Regions from separate parts of the Eubacterium maltosivorans genome, predicted to be linked through region 2. Evidence: riboswitches for the same ligand, from Rfam matches in the RefSeq annotation. Region 2 holds a riboswitch; each other region holds the start of a gene.

Region 1 (5,350 bases), 440 kb from region 2:
CAAAGGATATGATTGGTAAAATTTTTGCGATCTGGTTTCCGATTATGCTTTTCGTTTTTGCGGGTTTTGAACACAGCGTTGCCAATATGACTTATATTCCGCTTGGAATTTTCCTGGGGGCAGATGTCAGCTGGGGTCAGATGTTTATTGACAATCTGCTGCCTGTTACCCTCGGCAATATTATCGGTGGCGCCATAATCGTCCCTTGTGTTTACAATTATGCATACCTTCGTAAAAATAAAGAGTAAATGAGAATAATAAAAAAAGCACTTTTTCGCATCAGAAAGGGTGCTTTTATATAAAATTGAGAACGTCTTACGTCTTCGGTTTTATTTGTGCTATAATAAATGAGAAAATTTAAATGTTTACAGGAGAAAAGAAAAATGTTGATTGGAAAAAACATAACCATTGGGATTACGGCATGCACCCCGGTTGACCAGATTCCCGGGCTTATCCGGATGCTGCGAAATGAAAAAGCAGAGGTAAAGGTTATCCTGACCCCGAATGCCCTTAATTTTATTACGCCGCTTCCGCTGCGGCGCGCCTCAGGGAATCCAGTTGAAATCGACCAGTTTGAAGAGCCAAAGGTATGGGACCCTGACCACAAAACCTCAGACCAGTCTGATTTACTGTTGATTGCTCCGGCTTCAGCCAATACCATTGGCAAAGCGGCCAACGGCATCGCTGACAATTTACTGACTACAACTATTTTATCCACCACAGCCCCTATTGTGTTTGCCAATAATATCAATCCGATGATGTACGGCAAGCCCAGTGTACAGCGTAATATTCGGACTTTAAAAGAAGATGGATGTATTTTTGTTGAGAGTGAGGGAGACAGAGCACCCAACCGTATGCCGTCTAACGACCAGATTTTCAAAACGATCATTAAGGCGTTGGAGAAAATGACAGAAGTTTAAAAAATTGAAAAAGTAGGGTAAAAAATTGTCTTTAGTGGAAACTGTATGGACAATTTGAAAAAAACGCGATAGAATTAAAAGGTAATTGTTTTCAAAGAAGACTTAATAAAGATCGAAAAAAACAGTGAAATGTGGTGAAATGATGAATGGTTTAGTAAACTGGGCGGCAATTTCAGAATTGAACCGCCCGGCAGCCAAGGCAGGCCCTATGGATACTGACCCTGCTAAAATGTGGGGTGCGGTTGCCCAAATGTATAATAAAATGGCGCAGCTGGAAAGAGAGTACACTCAGAATCAGCTGGATGCTATGATTATTACAGAGAAAGACACGGTATTAGACATAGGATGCGGACCTGGGAGGCTCTCAGTGCCGGTCGCCAGTATGGCTAAAAGTGTTACCAGCCTGGATGTGGCGCAGCAAATGCTTGAAAAGTGCAGGGAAAACGCCGACGCTGCCGGAGTGTCAAATCTGACCACCAGGCTTTTGAATTGGGATGATGTGAAGCCTGGCGAGAATGTCGAAAAGCACGATATTGTCATTGCGTCACGGACGACAGCCCTTGTCGATCTTATAAAGCTGAACGCATTGGCAAACAAGTATGTCTTTATTCTCTGCTGGACCAAAAGCCCCAGTTTGAAGGAAGTGCATGACGCTTTGTTTTATGGCGTGGACGATACATTGAAGCCCATGCCTCCAATGAACCGTCTTCTTGGATATAATGTGAATTTCAATCTGCTTTATGATATGGGTGTAAACCCAAATGTTAAAGTTGTGACAGATGGCTTCCACTGCGATTATGAAAGCCGGGAAGCAGCATATAATGATCTGAGAATCCTGCATCCGGTACCGGAGGACCGGGAAGAAATTTTCAGAAAAAACGTGGATAAGTGGCTTACGGATTTACCGGGAGGCGGTGTATCCTTCCGACGAGAGACCGAGACCTACGTCATGTGGTGGAAACCGGGAAAACTGGAGTTGTAAAATTAAATATGCATTCGAGTCCACAGGCCTAAAGGAAGTCCCATGGCTGCGGACCGATGAGTGTAGGGGGAAACGCCTGCGCTTTCCGTATTTGAGAAGAATGCATTGAGCTGTTTGATACTAAACGGGCATATTCTTAAACGGGATATGCCCGTTTTGTATATATTAAATTATAGGGAAAGAAGGAGATGTGAGAAATGAAAAAATTTAAAAAAGCCCTATCTGTACTACTGGTGCTGGTACTTCTCAGCTTTACCGCAGCTGGCTGTTCACAAAACAACAGTGACACAGCGAAGTCGGACAATGCGGCGGGAGACCGCACCATTACCGATATGTCAGGTGCGGAGGTAACGGTTCCGGCAGAAGTGAAATCGGTCATTAACCTCTGGCCATCGAGCAACCAGATTATGATTGCGCTTGGAGCGCAGGACAAACAGACCGCCTACATGGCCACTTTGCAAAAACCAAGCTTTACCTGGATGCAGATCGTTAATCCAGCCATTATGGAAAAACAGACTGTTGGTGGGAATGGCGACGTGACCGCTGAAGAACTGTTAAACCTGAAGCCGGATCTGGTCATTACCTCTAGTGATGAGGATGCCGAAGCCTACCGCGCTGCCGGACTTAATGCTGCGTGTATGATGTTCAATAATTATGACGGTTTAAAAGAATCTGTCTTAAAAACCGGCGAGGCCCTGGGAACCAGTGAAAAGGAACGGGCAGACAAATACGTTGAATACCTGGAAAAAAACATTAAGCTGGTTCAGGACCGCTTAAAAGACGTAAAAGATGAAGACAAGCCGGTTGTACACTATGTCGATGGACAGAGCGGCACAAGCCCTTACAAAACCACCGGAAACGGTACAATGCAGGAAGAATGGCTGACTATGGCTGGTGGTAAATTATCCACTGATGGGATTCTTCAGGGAATGAGCAAGGAGATTACACCAGAGCAGTTCCTCAGTATTAACCCGGATGTGATCATTGTGGGCGGAACAGGACAGGCAGACGCCTATGACGCCCTGATGAGCGACGCCTCACTGGCAAACCTGAAAGCAGTTCAGGACGGTAAGGTTTACCGTAACCCACAGGGAACTTTCCAGTGGGACCGTTTTGGCTCTGAGTCTGCACTGCAGGTGCTTTGGGCAGCTAAAACCTTATACCCTGATAAATTTGAAGACATCGACATGAAGAAGGAAACCATTTCCTTCTACAAAGATTATTTAGGCTATGATCTTTCAGATGAATATGCGGATGCGATTTTAGCTGGCAAAAATGCTCCGGACGGACGCTAAGCCGGATTAAGGGGCATAAAGAAATAATGTGAAAGAATAAACAGTCAAAGCCGCCGATTGCCCGGCGGCTTTTTTGAAAATAAAAGGACAAAATTGTATGGCGAGAGATATAAAAGAAAATAGGGTGAAAAATCCGGAAGACAGGCCGCTGGGCTTGGTTTTGGCACTGGCAGCGATTATTGTTATCGCCCTTATTTTAACAGCACTGTGCGTAGGGCGTTATCATGTTCCGGTAATACAAGCTGTCAAAATACTGCTGTCACAGGTTTTTCCCATCACACCAACCTGGGATAAGACAATGTATGACGTCATTATCAACCTGAGACTGCCACGTGTGCTGGCAGCTGTTTTAGTCGGCGGCTCCCTGGCATTGGCAGGGGCCACCTATCAGGGAATGTTTAAAAACCCTCTGGTATCGCCGGACCTTCTGGGCGTTTCTGCCGGAGCCTGTGTGGGCGCGGCTGTTGCGATCCTGATGGGCCTGGGAAGTGGGATGACACAGGTGCTGGCCTTTGCCGGCGGACTTTTAACAGTTTTTGTCACCACCTCCATTCCAAAGCTGATGCACCGTAATTCGACCATGATGCTGGTGCTGGCCGGCGTTATAGTAGGCGGGTTTATGAATTCGATCATTGGCCTGACAAAATACATAGCAGATACCGATACTCAGCTGCCTGATATGACTTATTGGCAGCTGGGAAGCATCGCGAAGGTTACCTATCCCACACTTATGGCAATTGCGCCGATTATGATCATCAGCGGCGCAGTACTTATCATTATGCGGTGGCGGATTAATATTTTATCTCTCGGGGACAATGAGGCGCGATCTCTGGGCGTTAACCTGCGTTTTGAGAGAGGAATTGCCATTATCTGCTCTACTGTGCTGACGGCTTCGGCGGTGTGTATGAGTGGAACCATTGGATGGATCGGGCTTGTAATGCCGCATCTGGGGAGAATGGTAGTGGGCAGTAACAACGTGCGGCTGCTGCCAGTTACCACATTGCTCAGCGCCGGATTTCTGATCATCATTGATACCCTGGCCCGGACGCTTACCGGAGGAGAGCTTCCCCTTGGTATTTTGACCGGCTTTATCGGAGCGCCTTTCTTTACCTGGGTATTGATCAAGCAAAGGATGAGTGAGTGATATGGCATTACTGGAAGTGAAAAGAGCAGGGTTTTCCTATCCCACAAGGGAAAATGTCTTTACAGATATTTCGTTCACACTGGAAAAGGGAGAGATTTTTACCATTCTCGGGCCAAACGGCGCGGGTAAGTCCACACTTCTTAATTCCCTGGCAAATCTGACGCCCCTGACAACCGGCAAGATATTGGTGGACGGCGTGCCTCTGGATAAGATGAGCTCCAGGGAAACAGCTTTTAAAATTGCCTATGTGCCCCAGACCACGGAGATAACCTACGGCTATTCTGTCAGGGACTACATCGCTATGGGAAGAGCCGCGCACGTGGGAATGCTGGTAACACCAAAGAAAAAAGACTACGAAATTGTAGATGAAACCATTGCGCTGCTCGGCATTGAACACCTCGCGCACCGTCTGTGCACTCAGATCAGCGGTGGTGAAAAGCAGCAGGCGTGTATTGCCAGAGCCATTGTCCAGCAGCCTGAAATTATTCTTTTTGATGAACCGACCTCGGCGCTGGATTACGGCAACCAATTGAATATTATGCGGCTCATCAAAAAGCTGTGCGGCCGTGACTACGCGGTTATCATGACAACCCATAATCCGGATCAGCCGATTTTGCTGGAGGGAAAGGCAGGCATTCTGGACCGGGACGGTCACATGATAACAGGTACAGTGGGCGATATACTGAGTGAAGAAACCCTGAGTGCGGTGTACCGCACAGCTCTGCATCTGGTCTATGTGGAGGAGGCAGAGCGAATGGCGTGTATTGCCGCTAAAATTTAAGGCTCTTTGACAATAAAATGCACGAATGTTATAATTTAGAAAAATAATTGAAAGAGGTGTGTTGATGTCGGTTTTGTCTGTTTACATGGTTTTCAACTAAATACAGTTGAAAAGGTACAGCGATGAGGAAGGGATCCCTTTTGTTTTGCTGCCTTTTTTTAAAAACATACCAGACAGACTGCTTCAATATATCGAATCATGGCTGTGCGGCGGCGTTGGCGGTTGTAC
Region 2 (5,350 bases):
CCGGATTCAAGGCACAGGCTGTCCAGTGACAAGACTGTTTTTCCATGATAAATTTTCGTGAGTTTTTCAATCGCGATTTGCATAAGGGTCTCCTACCATATATTTGTAAAGGATCGAATTGGTCACAAAGGAGATGACCAGCAGAATAATACCCATGGCGATGGAAACCGCGTATTCGCCCATGTTATTGTTCATGGCAATGAAGGTGGTCATGACCCGCGTGTAGTTTTTAATGTTGCCCCCCACGATCATCACAGCGCCAACCTCAGATACAGCCCGTCCAAAGCCGGTGACCAGTGCGATCATGATGCTGGCCTTAAGCTCCCGGATCAGCAGGAAGAGAATATCCCGGCCGCCGGCCCCAAGGGTTTTTCCCATGGTCACCACAACCTGGCCGTTGACGGTGGTGTCGTTAAACACAATGCCCATGATAATCGGGGTGACGAGGATCACCTGGGCGATGATCATGGCAGTGGGCGTGTACATAAGCTTTAGATGCCCCAACGGACCGGATCGGGCCAGCACCAGTGAGGTGAACAGGCCGATGATGACCGGCGGAAAAGACATAAAGGTGTAAAGCAGCCGGGATACGATCCGCTTTCCCCTGAATTCCTTGATGCCAAGCAGGATGCCCAGGGGCACGCCGAGAACTGTGGAATAAATGGTGGAGGAGAAGGATACGTATAAAGAAAGCCCGACAATCTGGTAGATTTCCGGATCTCCGGAAATCAGCAGATGGAAAGCCTCAATGAAGCCGTTGATAATATAATCCATAAGAAACCTCGTCAGTCTGTCAATTCAAAATCAGCGCCCGAAGAACGGACGCTGATAAATTCTGGATTCAGTTAATGCTTATTTGCTGGCGTTTGGCACAAAGGTCGCTTCGCCGTTAATCTTGTAGTTTGAGATTTCCTGCTGTACGGCGTCGCTTAAAATCCATTCCTGGAATTTTTTTGCGCCGTCAGTGTTCAGCTCAGCGCTGACCTTGTCAGGATTGACGACGATAACGCCATACTGGTTATACAGGTTATCGTCCTTTTCGACAACAACCTCAAGATCCAGATTATCTTTCATGTTTAACCAGGTAGCGCGGTCAGACAGGGTGTAGGCTAATTTTTCATTGGCCATTTTCAGGGTGTCGCCCATGCCGGAACCGGATTCGATGTACCAGGGCTGTCCTGCCGGGGTAACGCCTGCCTTTTCCCACAGGCCCAGTTCTTTGGTGTGCGTACCGGATTTGTCGCCTCTGGATACAAATTCAGACTGGGTTTCAGCAATGGTCTGGAAAGCTTTTACCGCATCGTTTGGAGCGACTTCCTTCAGTTTGGCCGGGTCATCCTTGCTGCCCAGAACGATGAAGTCATTGTACATAACGTCAAAACGTTCAAGGCCGTAACCGTCTTTCACAAACTGTTCTTCCTGTGATTTGGCGTGAACCAGAAGAATATCCGCTTCACCGTTTTTGCCCATCTCAATGGCTTTACCGGTGCCAACTGCCACAACCTTTACGGCAATGCCGGTTTCTTCTTCAAACTTGGGCAGAAGCACATCCAGCAGACCGCTGTCCTGTGTGCTGGTGGTGGTGGCCATAATAATTTCACCGTTGGAGCCTGGCTCCAGCTTTTCGGTTTTAGCAGTATTGCTGCTGCATCCTGCCAGGCCGATAACCATGGTCATAGTCAGCAGTGCTGCTAAGACCAGCGTCAATTTCTTTTTCATTTCTCTTCCTCCTTGATAATGAAAATTAAATATATAAAAGAATAATCTTCTATACCATTGTAATTTGTGAGGAGGAAATAAACGCAGTGCGCACGTTTATCATCTATCCTTCTCACAATGGAAAGCACAGCCGTTTCCCGCCGCACTCTATCGATTTTGAATCCATGGTTTGACTTTAGGATAAAAAATTCGGATAGATAAATCTATAAAACGATTTCGATATGACTATTTTAACAGAAAATGGCGGAAAATTCAAGCGGCAGTACTAATTGACAAGGGCTGTCAGGCGTGCTAGGATTAATCTGTTGGAAAAACAAAGGGATTAGAACAATATTGAGGAGTAAAAAATGAAGGAAATACATATTTGTATTGGCAGCGCCTGCCATGTCAAAGGTTCCTACCAGGTGGTGCAGCGCTTTAAGGAACTGGTGGCTGAACGGGGACTCGAGAATGAAGTAGAGCTGATGGGGACTTTCTGCCTGGACGCCTGCAGCGATGGGGTAGCAGTTAAGGTTGATGAGCATATTTATACGGTTAAGCCAGAGGGCGTTGACCAGCTGTTTGATCAGATAATGGAGGGAAACAATGGGTGTCATTAATTTCACGAAAGCAAGCTGCCGGAATTGCTACAAATGTATCCGATACTGCCCGGTAAAGGCCATTAAGCTGATGGATAACCAGGCCCAGATCGTTGAAGACCTGTGCATTGGCTGCGGCAACTGTTTTCGGATTTGTCCGCAAAATGCCAAATATGTGGCCAGCGATGTGGCCAGCATTAAGCAGTGGCTGGAGGAGGGACCCGTGGTTCTGAGCCTTGCGCCGTCCTTTCCCGCCGGATTTAATACAGATGACCCGCTGCAGGTACTAAGCGGCCTCCGGGCTCTGGGATTCACAGTGATTGAGGAGACTGCGATTGGGGCAGAGCAGGTCTCAAAATACTATGCCAAGGATTACTGGGGGACAAAACGCCATGTGATCACGACCTCCTGCCCGACGGTTAACATGATGATCGAAAAATACTATCCCGATGTGGTGGAATACCTGAGCGAGGTGGTTTCCCCCATGACTGCCCACGGCATGATGCTGAAGGAAAAATACCCCAATGCCAAAATTGTGTTTGCGGGGCCCTGCATCTCTAAAAAAATGGAGGCCGTTGATTCGGCTAACCCGATTATTGACGGGGTGCTGACCTTTGATGAGCTGGATGTGTGGTTTAAGGAAGAAGGCATTGAGGTGTGCGATATGCCTGCAGGCAGCTTTGACGCGGCAGGCTGTAATGTCGCGCGGTTTTATCCGCTGGCCGGCGGTGTAGAAAAGACCAGCATACCAGGCGTGCAGGGCGTCCGGCGGGTCATAAAAATTGACGGCCTCAAAAACTGCCGTGATTTTCTGGATGATATCAGTAAGCTGGAGGGCCAGTACTGGATTGAGATGAACGCCTGTGTCGAGGGCTGTATCAACGGCCCAGGCAATACCCACAGCCCTCTGGTCAAGTATGAGCGGATCGAGCGCGTGACGGATTACATTAATAATAATGCCCGGAAAGACCCGGAAACGCCTGAACAGGTGCCGGATTTTGGTCGCGGCTTTTCATCTGAAAAGAAGAATCTCTTTGCGGGTGTGCCGGAGGAAGCCATTGAAGAAATCCTGCGGCAGACAGGTAAGTTTACCCCCAAGGATGAGCTGAACTGCGGTACCTGCGGCTATGACAGCTGCCGTGAAAAGGCCGCGGCTGTTTACTGCGGCATGGCGGAGCTGGATATGTGCCTGCCCTTTATGCGCAACCGCAATGAGGCCATTTCCAATTTGATCATCGCGTCGACGCCAAACGCCATCGCGGTACTGGACAAGGATTTCAGGATCGTCGATTTTAACGGGGCGGCCGAAAAGCTGTTTAAAACCGCTAAAACCGATGTGCTGCATAAAAATTTTGTAGAAGTTTTTGACTATAACCCATTTAAAAAACTGGACAATGTCGAGGGCAATTATTACAGCGGACGGGGACTTTATGCCCGCGGCAATATCCATTTTATGGAAATTCTGACCTACATACCAGGACAGAAGATGTATATGGGAATATTTGTGGACATCTCCAGAGAAATCAAAAAGGAACGGGCATATCAGAAGATGCAGGAGGAAACCCTGGACATGGCCCAGAAGGTTATCGACAAGCAGATGCGTGTCGCCCATGAAATCGCAGAGCTGCTGGGTGAGACCACTGCCGAGACCAAGGTCACGCTGACCCGGCTGCAAAAGGTTGTAGGAACAAGAGAGGAAGAGGAATAATGGCTTTTTTTGTCGATATTGCCCATGACAGCATCAACAAGCACCATCAGGAGCTGTGCGGCGATAATGTGGAAATCCGCATCAATGATGAGAGCGTGATCGTTGTCCTGGCCGACGGGCTTGGAAGCGGCGTGAAGGCCAATATCCTGGCGACCATGACCTCCACCATTGCGGCGACCATGCTGGAGGATAAGATGTCGCTCAAGGATGTGGTGGAGACGCTGGAGGCCACCCTGCCGGTCTGTCAGGTTCGCAAGCTGGCTTACTCGACCTTTACCATCGTCCAGGTTTACTGGAAGACCCGGAGACTTTATATCGTCGAGTTTGACAACCCACCCATTGTCTACATCCGGGATGGGGAAATTTTAGAGCTTGAGCGCCATCCTATCGAGTTTCAGGGCAAACAGATCTATGAAACCACCATGAAAATTGAGGAGAACGATGTTCTCGGTTTTTTCAGTGACGGTGTAATCCACGCCGGGGTCGGGACGCTGCTCAATTTTGGCTGGCAGTGGGAGGACGCGGCAGACTATCTGCTGGCACGTACCTATGATGAAAAGATGATTACGTCAAAGGATATCTCCATGCGGATGATTGAGACCTGTAATGATTTGTATGGCGGCGAGCCCGGCGACGACACAACGGTTGTGGTGATGAAGGCCGAGGAACACCAGTATGTGACGCTGTTTTCAGGTCCGCCTCTGGATCGTACAAAGGATCAGATGATCAAAGAAATTCTGGACGAGGCCAAGGGAACAAAGGTGGTGTGCGGAGGCACCGCCAGCAATATTGTATCCCGGGAGTACGACGAGAAAATTGACATTGATCTTGAGACCATGTCGGAACGGGTGCCGCCGGTCGGCCGGATGAAGTCCATCGATCTCGTGACCGAAGGGGTACTGACCATTCAGGAAACCGTCAATATCATTGAAGATTACATCTACAAGCGCCGGGGCCATGAGGTTTTTGAAGGAAACAACGGCGCGTCCATTCTGGCAGACCTGCTGGTGAATCACTGCACCCATCTCGATCTGATTCTGGGCAACTCCATCAATCCAGCCCACCAGAACCCGGATTTTCCCGATGCGCTCAGCTCTAAGTGGAAGATCACTCAGCGGCTTATTAACCTGCTTAAGGAGCTCAACAAATCCATCAATATTGTGTATGTATAAACTGCCGGCCTGCGGGCCGGCTTGTTTAAGTTGTACTTAAGCGGTAAAATATAAACTTCTAACATGGCATTGATTCTTGACACTAAATTCAAAAAAGTATAAAATAGACTTTATAATGAGTGTCTAAAAAAACAATAATAACAAAATATTTACTTTAGGGAGGTGAATGTTAT
Region 3 (5,350 bases), 420 kb from region 2:
GCAATGCTGACCTGCTGCCGTTCGCCGCCGCTGATTTCGTTGTAAGGCTTATCTCTGAGTGCCGCGATCCCCATCGACTCCAGCGCAGCCATGGCAGCGTCAAAATGAATCTGCTTTGGCCGTTCAAAGGTACCGATGTGCGGGGCGCAGCCTGTCACCACATAATCTAAAACAGAATAGGAAAAGGCAGGGACAATGATCTGTGGCACATAGCCGATTATTCTGGCAACCTCCCGGTGGGAGAGCTTCTCCAGGTTCTTTCCGTCAATCAGGATATTACCCTCCCTGGGCTTAAAAAGGCCTGCAATACAGTTGAGCAGCGTTGTTTTCCCCGCTCCGTTTGGTCCTAGAATGGATATTACCCGCCCAGCGTTAAGGGTAAAGCCAATATTTTTTAGCAGAGGAGCGGCTTCATCATAGGAGAAGGACAACTTTTCAATTTGTATCTTCATCAGCTTACCTTTGCTTTCTGCCGGTATAAAAGCCAGGCAAAGAAGGGTGCGCCGATGAGTCCTGTCAAAACCGAAAGCGGAATTTCCAGAGAGGTGGCGGTCCGGGCGATGGTATCAATGAGAAGAAGAAAAATACCACCCATCAGCATGGTTACCGGGAGAGATTTAATATGGTCGGAGCCGGCCAGCATCCTTGCGAGATGGGGCATGATCAGCCCAATCCAGGCAATGGTTCCGCTGATACAGACCGCACTGGCTGTCAGCAGGCTGGCGATCAGGATGATGATCCATCGGATTTTTTTAACGTTAACCCCAAGGCTCTGGGCTTCAATATCGCCAAAGGAAAGGATGTTGATCCGAAAGGAGAGGCTCAGCAGGATAAACGCGCCAACAGCGAACACAGGCAGCACAGAAAGAATTTCATGAACCTTTATGGAGGCCAGACTGCCCATTTGCCAGAAAACAATGGCGGCGAGATCCGTATCATTTTCAGAAGTGAATTTCATAAGTCCAAGAATTGAGTCCATAAAGCCGCTGGTGATGATACCGGCAAGCACCAGAACAAGGTTGCTCTGGTTGCGCAGGAGCTTTGGAAAGGTCATGGTCATAAGCATGGCGATGATGCCGAAGGCAAAAGCAGACAGCTGACGCGCAAGCATACCGCCGCCCAGCAGGATTGAAAAAGCCGCGCCTACACAGGCGCCCTTGGAGACACCGAGCAAGTCCGGCGATACCAGTGGGTTTTTAAAAATGCCCTGATAGACCGCGCCGCAGAGTGAAAGCACCGCACCAATGCTGACTGCGGCAATGACACGGGGCAGCCGAATGACAAAAAAGACGTTTTCCATGGCCAGATTCCCCGGCTCGCCTGTCATTTTAGTCTGGATGGCATAAAGCATATCCTGAGGGTTAACTGTATAACGCCCAACGCAGCAGGCGATAACCATGAGCGAGAGCAATATGGTGCTCAGTACAATAATGAGATGTCGATGTTTTGTGTTCTTCATAGCAGATAAAATGAAAGGGCCGGCAGGCAATTGCACAGCCCGCCAGCCCGGAAGACCTCAATGCTTATTGAAGCCCAAGCTGTTCCTTGGTAAAGGTTTTGCCGTAGACCATCTGATAGAAGGCATCGACATCCTTCATAAAATCATCTGAGCTGTAAAGATCACCGTGAAGATTATTAGCTGCCCAGCAGACGCCCAGTACAGAGGAGGCGGTGGGGTAGTCCCACGGCTCCAGAGAGGATGGAAAGACATAAACGGCCTTATCCTGTACGGCTTTAATGCTGCTCCAGGCCGGGTCGTTCAGAAGATCGTCGGCCTTGTATTTAGCATAGGAGGGTATCCAGATAATATCGGGATTCCAGCCGACAATCTGTTCAATGCTCACATCGGCGAACTCCCCTTTTTTATCGACCCCGCTGACTGCGTTAGTACCGCCGGCCTTTTCGATAATATAGGTCTGAATCATGGCGTCGGGCGCAACGGTGAGAGGGCTGGAACCGCCTAAAAATAAAATGGACGGTTTTTCAGAGGCTGAACCCACCTTTTTGCTGACATCGGCGATTTTATCGTCGATAAAGGAAGTGATTTCTTCCGCGCGTTTGTCCTCACCCAGAGCCTTTCCGACAATTTTTAGAGAGTTTGTGACTGTGTCGAAGCTTTCATCATTGGGGAGAGCAACAACTGCCGGGACATTGACTTCGGCGAACTGGTCGGCTTGATTGGCGAAACGTTCAGGCAGAATAGCGAGGTCTGCGCCCAACTCCATAACTGTTTCCATATTGATATCCTTGGCCTTACCGATTTGCGGCAGGTCGTCATATCCGTCGATTACTTCCTCGTACAGGCCACGGGCCATATCTTTATTTCCAAATCCGACAATGTATTTGCCACCGCCGCCAATGACAACCGCAGTATTTAAGGATGGATTGTGTGTTCCCACCACCTTCGTCGCTGGTGCAGGAAGCGTCACCTCGCGTCCGATGGCGTCTGTGACTTTAATCTCGCCGGATGCTTTGTCGGACGAGTCCTCCTGCTTTGGGCTGCAGGCAGTCATACTTAAAATTAAAGTAAGGACCAGAATCATGCACAGTAGTTTTTTTCTCATTTTTTTACTCCTTTTCAAATACAGAAGGTAAAGCCGTTTCCAACAGTACCCTATCGTGGCAAAACCATGAACAAATGATTTTGGGCAATCCGTTTTTAGGTTAAGTCCATCAGAGCTTGTTATATAAATTCATTATAGCACGGTTTGATAACGTTTTAAAGAAGAAAAATAAAACTCCCCGCTCCCTGTGACAGAAGCGGGGTTGCAGATGGATGATTTTTATTGAGGATTCACAAGCTCATCCAGCAGCTTAGGGAGCTTCGCTTCAATTTCCTCGTCTTTAAACTGACAGGTGCCGACAGCCTTATGGCCGCCACCGCCATATTTCAGCATTAAACTGCCAACGTCAATGTTGGAAGTCCGGTTTAAGACCGAATAACCAACAGCCACAGAACAGCCCAGACCACCTTTGCCGCTGACAATCCAGGCAGAAATATTCTGCTTTGGATACATACTGTAAATAAGAAAACGGTTCCCCGTATAAATAGGGTCGACGCCGCGCAGATCAGAGATGATGACATCGCCGTCGGTTCGGGTATATTTGTTTACCATTTCCTTAAACTTGGCGGTTTGCTCAAAATAAACTTCGATACGCTCCTGAACGTCGGAAAGGTTTAGAATCTCATCAGTGGACATGGTACGGCAGGCATCAATGAGCTTTTCCATCAGTTGGTAGTTGGAGATGGTAAAATTACGCCAGCGTCCAAGCCCGGTTCTGGGGTCCATCAGAAAACCGATCAATATCCAGCCTTCCGGGTTTTGAATTTCATCAATAGTCAAATTGCCAGAGTCCACCTTGTCGACGGCGGCCAGCATTTCATTGAAATGTGAAAAGCGTTCCTCACCGCCATAGTATTCGTAAATGATTCTCGCACAGGATGGCGTGATACGGCTTTCACCTTTATATTTGCCTTCAAGCTGGTTGCGCTCAAACTCACTGGAATGATGGTCAAACCAAAGGCCGCAGCCCTCCACAAAAGGGACATTTGCCAGACAGTCATCTTCGTTGACCTCTACCAGGCCATCCTGCAAGTCTTTAGGATGGGCAAATTTCCAGTGGTCAATGATTCCGGCTTCCTTGAGCAGCGCGCCACAGACAAGGCCATCGAAATCAGAACGGGTAATTAATCTCATAATATTAGCTCTCCCTCTCAGATATTATTATCATCAAACAGGTGTTTTATTGCCTGTATGTCAATTATAGTTGATAACAGCAGGGACTTCAACTTGATTCTAAAGTAAAATTTAGATAAAGATGGGAATGAATCTTAGTTACAAAAAAATTAAGTATAAAAAAGAATCATTTTTGAAAAATATGCAATTTCCAGAAATTTTTGGGTATAAAATTTTAAAAGAACAGGAGATGATAAAGATGAAGCTTGTACTTTTAAGACATGGTGAAAGTGAATGGAACCGCCTGAACCTGTTTACAGGATGGACGGACGTAATTTTATCGAATAAAGGTATTAAAGAAGCCGCAGACGCTGGCAATATGCTAAAAGGAAAGGACTACGATTTTGATATCTGTTACACCTCTTTTTTAAAAAGAGCGGTGGATACCTTAAACGTGGTTTTGGATACCATGGACCGGGCCTGGCTGCCAGTCATAAAGGACTGGAAGCTTAACGAACGCCATTATGGCGCTTTGCAAGGGCTGAATAAGGCCGAGACAGCAGAGAAATACGGAGAGGAACAGGTCAAAATCTGGCGCCGATCCTTTGACGTCCGTCCACCGGCTCTGGAACCGGATGACCCCAGAAATCCACAGCTGCAGGAGCAGTATCGAAATGTGGAAAAAAGCGAGCTGCCTTTGGCAGAAAGCCTGAAGGATACGATCACTCGCGTTATCCCTTATTATGAAAATGTGATAAAAAAGGATATGCTTGAGGGCAAACGCGTTCTGCTGGTAGCCCACGGAAACTCGATCCGCGCGCTGGTTAAATATTTTGAAAACCTGTCGGAGGATGAGATCATGGGTGTCAATATCCCAACCGGTATTCCTTTGATTTATGAATTCGACGATGGCTTTAATATGACTGACCATTACTACCTGGGAGACCAATCCATTATTGAAACACGAATGAAAAAAGTGGCTGAGCAGGGAAAAGCAAAATAAAAAACAGAAAAAACGGTGGCGTTCTGGCCACCGTTTTTTTGATGGGGTGAAGGCATACACCACCTTCTAAAGGGCAGATGGTATGACCATTTTAAATATCGGTTGAATTTAACGACGAATTCACTTTGCATCTTGTGTATTTTTTCGTTATAATAGAATCAAAAGTGAGGGGAGGTAACAGACATGGATGCACTCAGTTTATTGAAAATCATTATCACTGCGCCCTTTGGCATTGTCTACTTCCTGCTTTTGTCGAACTGGCGTTTTTCAAAAACAAAAACCTTTCTGATCACTGGAGCCGGGATACTTGGGGTTATTATTCTTGATATTTTAATGGAGCTCAGACTGCCCTACGGCTTGAGTGATTTGGAGTTTCGTCTGCTGCATATCATTATCGCTGCGGGATTTGTCATTATCCTTTCCCGTTATAATGACGCGAGGACCTTTTTTTCCTTTCTTTTGTCATGTACCTTTGTGGCGATCCAGGACCTGTTCTGCGGTATCCTGGCACCTTATATGCCAGATGGCGTTGGAGAGCTTTTAAACCAGATATTAATTTTTATGATACTGGCGTTGGTAATTATAAAATTTATCCGAAGGCCGCTTCTTGAGACACTCGGACAACTACAAACAGGCTGGATACGCTTATCGTTGATTCCCATTTGCCTGC

Evidence for each region. Region 2 has a riboswitch for molybdenum cofactor ahead of CPZ25_RS08135 (ABC transporter substrate-binding protein). Riboswitches for the same ligand answer to the same signal wherever they lie in the genome.
Region 1: another riboswitch for molybdenum cofactor. It lies ahead of CPZ25_RS10030 (ABC transporter substrate-binding protein); the one in region 2 lies ahead of CPZ25_RS08135 (ABC transporter substrate-binding protein).
Region 3: another riboswitch for molybdenum cofactor. It lies ahead of CPZ25_RS06155 (ABC transporter substrate-binding protein); the one in region 2 lies ahead of CPZ25_RS08135 (ABC transporter substrate-binding protein).

Annotation. Positions count from the first base shown of each region.
Region 1 is NZ_CP029487.1:2,097,927-2,103,276, reverse strand. Features, by position in the region: gene CPZ25_RS10045 (formate/nitrite transporter family protein) at 1-248, shown strand, start outside; gene CPZ25_RS10040 (flavoprotein) at 384-920, shown strand; gene CPZ25_RS10035 (class I SAM-dependent methyltransferase) at 1,060-1,902, shown strand; molybdenum cofactor riboswitch at 1,903-2,020, shown strand; gene CPZ25_RS10030 (ABC transporter substrate-binding protein) at 2,100-3,197, shown strand; gene CPZ25_RS10025 (FecCD family ABC transporter permease) at 3,295-4,341, shown strand; gene CPZ25_RS10020 (ABC transporter ATP-binding protein) at 4,343-5,122, shown strand.
Region 2 is NZ_CP029487.1:1,661,650-1,666,999, reverse strand. Features, by position in the region: gene CPZ25_RS08145 (ABC transporter ATP-binding protein) at 1-83, opposite strand, end outside; gene CPZ25_RS08140 (ABC transporter permease) at 67-774, opposite strand; gene CPZ25_RS08135 (ABC transporter substrate-binding protein) at 853-1,719, opposite strand; molybdenum cofactor riboswitch at 1,809-1,926, opposite strand; gene CPZ25_RS08130 ((2Fe-2S) ferredoxin domain-containing protein) at 2,067-2,318, shown strand; gene CPZ25_RS08125 ([Fe-Fe] hydrogenase large subunit C-terminal domain-containing protein) at 2,305-4,005, shown strand; gene CPZ25_RS08120 (PP2C family protein-serine/threonine phosphatase) at 4,005-5,177, shown strand; gene rny (ribonuclease Y) at 5,340-5,350, shown strand, end outside.
Region 3 is NZ_CP029487.1:1,245,990-1,251,339, reverse strand. Features, by position in the region: gene CPZ25_RS06165 (ABC transporter ATP-binding protein) at 1-452, opposite strand, end outside; gene CPZ25_RS06160 (FecCD family ABC transporter permease) at 452-1,459, opposite strand; gene CPZ25_RS06155 (ABC transporter substrate-binding protein) at 1,524-2,564, opposite strand; molybdenum cofactor riboswitch at 2,556-2,691, opposite strand; gene CPZ25_RS06150 (DHH family phosphoesterase) at 2,784-3,698, opposite strand; gene gpmA (2,3-diphosphoglycerate-dependent phosphoglycerate mutase) at 3,937-4,680, shown strand; gene CPZ25_RS06140 (sensor histidine kinase) at 4,864-5,350, shown strand, end outside.